DNA from 2 places in the Companilactobacillus miaonis genome. Region 1 is predicted to be linked to the other one. Evidence: riboswitches for the same ligand, from Rfam matches in the RefSeq annotation. Region 1 holds a riboswitch; the other holds the start of a gene.
The links. Region 1 has a riboswitch for FMN ahead of U8521_RS11530 (ECF transporter S component). Riboswitches for the same ligand answer to the same signal wherever they lie in the genome.
Positions count from the first base shown of each region.

Region 2: another riboswitch for FMN. It lies ahead of ribD (bifunctional diaminohydroxyphosphoribosylaminopyrimidine deaminase/5-amino-6-(5-phosphoribosylamino)uracil reductase RibD); the one in region 1 lies ahead of U8521_RS11530 (ECF transporter S component).

Region 1 covers NZ_JAYKTX010000015.1:24,947-27,351, reverse strand. Annotated here, with positions in the region: gene scpB (SMC-Scp complex subunit ScpB) at 1-55, shown strand, start outside; gene U8521_RS11535 (pseudouridine synthase) at 42-764, shown strand; FMN riboswitch at 844-963, shown strand; gene U8521_RS11530 (ECF transporter S component) at 1,034-1,585, shown strand; gene U8521_RS11525 (LysM peptidoglycan-binding domain-containing protein) at 1,677-2,405, shown strand, end outside.
Region 2 covers NZ_JAYKTX010000008.1:155,201-157,605, reverse strand. Annotated here, with positions in the region: gene ribE (riboflavin synthase) at 1-45, opposite strand, end outside; gene ribD (bifunctional diaminohydroxyphosphoribosylaminopyrimidine deaminase/5-amino-6-(5-phosphoribosylamino)uracil reductase RibD) at 45-1,070, opposite strand; FMN riboswitch at 1,187-1,322, opposite strand; gene U8521_RS08675 (gamma-glutamyl-gamma-aminobutyrate hydrolase family protein) at 1,424-2,203, opposite strand.

The DNA of each region.
Region 1 (2,405 bases):
AATAGAAAATTTTGAGGATGCTTCCGATATAGGAGAAATAAATGGAGAAAGTTAGATTACAAAAATTTATGGCTGACGCAGGAGTTGCTTCTAGACGTAAATCAGAAGAACTGATTGCTAAAGGTCATGTCAAAGTTAATGATAAAGTTGTGACAGAAATGGGTGTCAAAGTTGATCACCACGATAAAGTGGAAGTTGATGGGATGCCATTAGAAACTGAAAAGAAACGTTACATTTTGATGTACAAGCCTCGTGGTGTTATTTCAGCAGTTAAAGATGATAAAGGTCGCAAAGTTGTGACTGATTTATTAGAAGAGGATGTTGAAGAACGAGTTTATCCAATCGGTCGCTTGGATTACGATACTTCTGGACTACTGCTTTTAACTAATGACGGTGAGTTTGCCAATCATTTGATGCACCCTCGTTATCACGTGGACAAGACTTACGTTGCTAAGATTGAAGGTATCTTGACGCTTGAAGAAATCAAGAAGTTGGAAAATGGTATCAAGTTTAAGGATTATACTTCAGCTCATGCTAAGGTGACGGTTAAATCAAAAGACAAGAAAAAGAATTCTTCAATCGTTAAAATCGTGATTCATGAAGGCCACAATCATCAAGTTAAGAACATGTTTGATGCAGTTGGTCATCATGTTGAAAAACTAGCTCGTGAGAAGTATGGTTTCTTGACACTTGACGGTCTAGTTTCTGGTAAGTACCGTGACTTGACTCGCCAAGAAGTAGCTCAATTGAAGAGCGAAAACTAAAATTGGCTTTAGAGGCTTGAGGATTTGATAGTTGAACCCTCACAAGGCATCTGCTATATTATAAATATAAAAATAAATAATTGGTTTTCAGGGCAGGGTGTAATTCCCGACCGGCGGTAAAGTCCGCGACCCAGCGTAAGCTGGTTGAATTGGTGCAAGTCCAATACCGACAGTAAAGTCTGGATGAAAGAAAACAGAGTAGTAAGGTCTGTTTTGGTGTGCCCAAAATAGGCCTTTTTTCTTTGGAAATCAATAGAGGGGTTGATTTTATGGGAAAAAGTTTAACTAAGTTTCACGATTTAATTGGAGTTTCAGTTTTTGCGGCTTTAGGAACAATTCTGATGTTTTTTGAATTTCCAGTTTTGTTCTGGTTGCCGTTTTTAAAAATTGATTTAAGCGACTGTGTAGTGGTGATCGGTACCTTTGCATTCGGACCATTGGGTGGCACAATGATAGCTTTGTTAAAAGCTCTAGTCCATGTTTTGATCACAGGTAGTGGTGTTGCTGGTTTAATCGGGAATGGTTCAGCTTTCTTTAGTTCCGTTTCATTATTGTTGCCATTTTATTATTTCTGGAAAAAAGGCTATAAGATTTCTGCAGTAGTCGTTTCGACATTGGTCACGACAGTTGTGATGTCAGTTTTAAATTATCTAGTAGTTATGCCTCTGTACATGAATGTGGTCGGAATGAAACTTAATATGAGTTTGGCCGAATATGTGGCGACAGGTGTGGTACCATTTAATATTGTTAAAGCATTGATTATTTCTTTAGCGGTAATCATTTGTTATCCTAAACTTAAAGGACATTTGTCAATAAAATAGCGAAACTAACACAATTTTATAAATCTTTAAAGAAAAATTTTAAACTTTTATGATATGCTTTAAGAGATAGAAATTAGGAGGTTGGTTTTTAATGGCCGATAAGGATAAAAACAATATGTCTGGCGATACTCGCGTTCCTAAATCCACACAAGGACTTGAGGGGTCCGTTAGTCTTGAAGATCTGAAGAAATATCATTTAATTAAAGGTGCAACACCCGATGTTTCTGATAATCAAACTTCTAATGATGCTCCCGTAGAACAAGAGGCTAATACTAATGATAGTCAAGATTCTATGGACCATCTTCAATCTGAAGAAAGCCAAGATCATTTAAGTGAATCAAAACAGGGCTTTGAATCTCAAGATTCTGAGCCTGATTATAATGAAGATTATGATGAACCTGAAACTAATCAAGATTATCAAGATCAAAGTGAACAATCACAAGCTCTTGATGATCAAGATGATGAGGATGCCGACGATGATAAAAAGAGCGACAAACCTTGGGAAAATAGTTTCGATACTGATACTGACGATGATGGACATGTATCTAGAGCTGTTACAAAGGAAAAGCAACGTGGTAATCACACACTAGTGGTCACTTTAGTAATTGCTTTGATCATTATTATGTTCACACCAATCGTTATTCATGCAGTTAAAGGTAATAGCGGCAGCAGTGATTTGGATAGTGCCCAATCCAGTCAATCAGTTGAAAATAAAGATAAGTCAACGAAGAAGAAAAAGAAGACGACACCAAAGAAGAAAACTACTACTAAGAAAAGTAGTAAATCTACTACATCGTCTACGTCTAACAATGACTCATCA
Region 2 (2,405 bases), on a different contig from region 1:
GATCTGTTGGACCTTCCCAATACCTTTCACAATTCCTGTAAACATTATTCAAGCCTCCAAGTCGTAATCTTTAAATTATCAGCTAACGTTAAAATTTCTGGTTGAGCAAATTTCAATTTAGCTACGGGTCCATTGATTGCTGGTAATCCTTGGCCAAAAATTTTATTTGCTAAGTAAATGACCAGTCGATCACACAATTTTTCATTGAGAAAATCTGCCTGCAGGTGGCTACCGCCTTCAACTAATATCGATTGGATTCCTAAATGGCCTAGTTTTTGGATAATTTTAAGTGGTGTCCAATCATCTACAAAAACTTGAACATTTTTCGGTAATGTTCGACTGGATTCTTTTTGACTAAAAAAATAAATCGGTTCACTGGTTTGAAAAATCCGCCTTTTCAAATCAACACTGTTCACGTCCCGAATGACAACTGCACGAATGGGTGGAAATTTTTCTTTTTTACGAACAGTCAATTTAGGATCGTCTATTTTAAATGTATTTTCACCAACCAAAATCACTTGCGATTCTCGGCGTAATTCTTGACTATCTTTGAAAACCTCTTGATTGGTGATCATTGAACGTGTTCCCTTAGTTTGATTGACTTTTCCATCCAGAGTCATGGCATATTTTATTGTTACTAGCGGTCGGTTGTTTTGATGAAAAAATTTATAAGCAAGGTTCAAATCATTTTTTTGATGCAAATTTTCAACCTGAACTCCATGATGCTCTAAATACTTGATCCCATTACCGCTGACTATGGGATTAGGGTCGGTTTCGGCAATAACTACTTTCTTAATGCCTACTTCAACAATTTTTTGCACACATGGTGGTGTTTTGCCAAAATGTGAACAAGGCTCTAAAGTTACGTATAAAGTTGCCCCATAAGCTTCGGAAATATCCGGCAAATGTTGTAAAGCGTTTATCTCAGCATGATTCTGGCCATAAGTTTCATGGTACCCAGAACTTAAAATTTGCTGATTTTTTACAATTACGGCCCCAACTTGGGGATTTTTCCATGTATCTTTACCCTTTCTCGCTTCTGTAAAAGCTAATTTCATAAATCTATCCAAAATCCTATTCACCCCACAAAAAAAGCCCCGCAAAAATTTTGCGGGACTTTTAAGATAAGCTAAATAAGACTCCATACGAGACGACGCCAAATAGGCTTATCAATAGCATGAAATTTTATTTTCTTCTACCATCCAGACTATACTGTCGGCTCTGGCTTAATACCAGATCCACCACTCTCGTGGGTCACGGGCTCCAACTTCAAAGAAGCTGCTACCGTCGGTCGGGAATTACACCCTGCCCCGAAGAAATCTATATTCAGTTTTCATGAGAAATATTACAATAAAAATGTTATTTTGACAAATCAAGTTTTATTAATTTATGTCTAATAAATTAGAAACCATCGTTTAAAAAATTAAACAGCTGAATTATTATGTAGCTTCTCATTAGCCTTATTGCCAGTGGTCTCGAAATAAGTAGGAGCAGTCCGATTAATAAAATCACTAAAAAGTGTCAATTGACGTGAATCCTTTTGCCACAAATTTTCAGGATGCCACTGAACAGCTTGGATAGTTGCATCTTCATTCTCAATAGCTTCAATCACACCATCTGAAGCGGTAGCTACAACTTTTAAATGATCAGGTACTGATTTGATAGCTTGGTGATGTCTAGAATTAACATATACATTGTCGCCAATCGATTTATATAATTTTGAGTTGAAATCAACTCGAACAAAATGTGTCGGTTGATCTCCGGGCGCAGACTGTTCATGTTTCAACAATTTGCCCGAATACTGAGTTGGTAAATCCTGATATAGCGTTCCCCCCAAAGCAACGTCAATCATCTGAGCTCCACGACAAATTCCAAAAATTGGAATCTTTTTTGCCACAGCAGTACGAATTAGAGCAATTTCAAATAAATCCCGATCACGATTCGTAACTCGCAATTGCGGAATGGGTTCTTCACCCATAAAGCTAGGATCTATATCTGGTCCACCAGAAAAAATAATTCCATCCATTTTTTCAACCAATTGATTGATTTTATCTACTGGTAGGTATGGTAAACCTACTGGAATGCCGCCAGCTGCTAATACCCCATCAACAATTGGTCTTGGCACAAAATCCATCAACTTCTGATCGATTACATCGGTTGCCTCTAAAAATACGTCTGCAGTAATACCAATCAATTTGCTCATAGAGATTGAACCCCCTTTTTATAATTTTAATTGTAAGACTAGCACTCTAAATTAATCTGTCAAATGTTTTGTTAATAATATTAAATAATTACTAATAAATATCTAATAATTTAATATATTATCTAGTATAATCGAGCTAATATATACAATCAATATTAAAGTTACTCTAATTTTATAGACATTTTGGAAAAAAAAGACACAT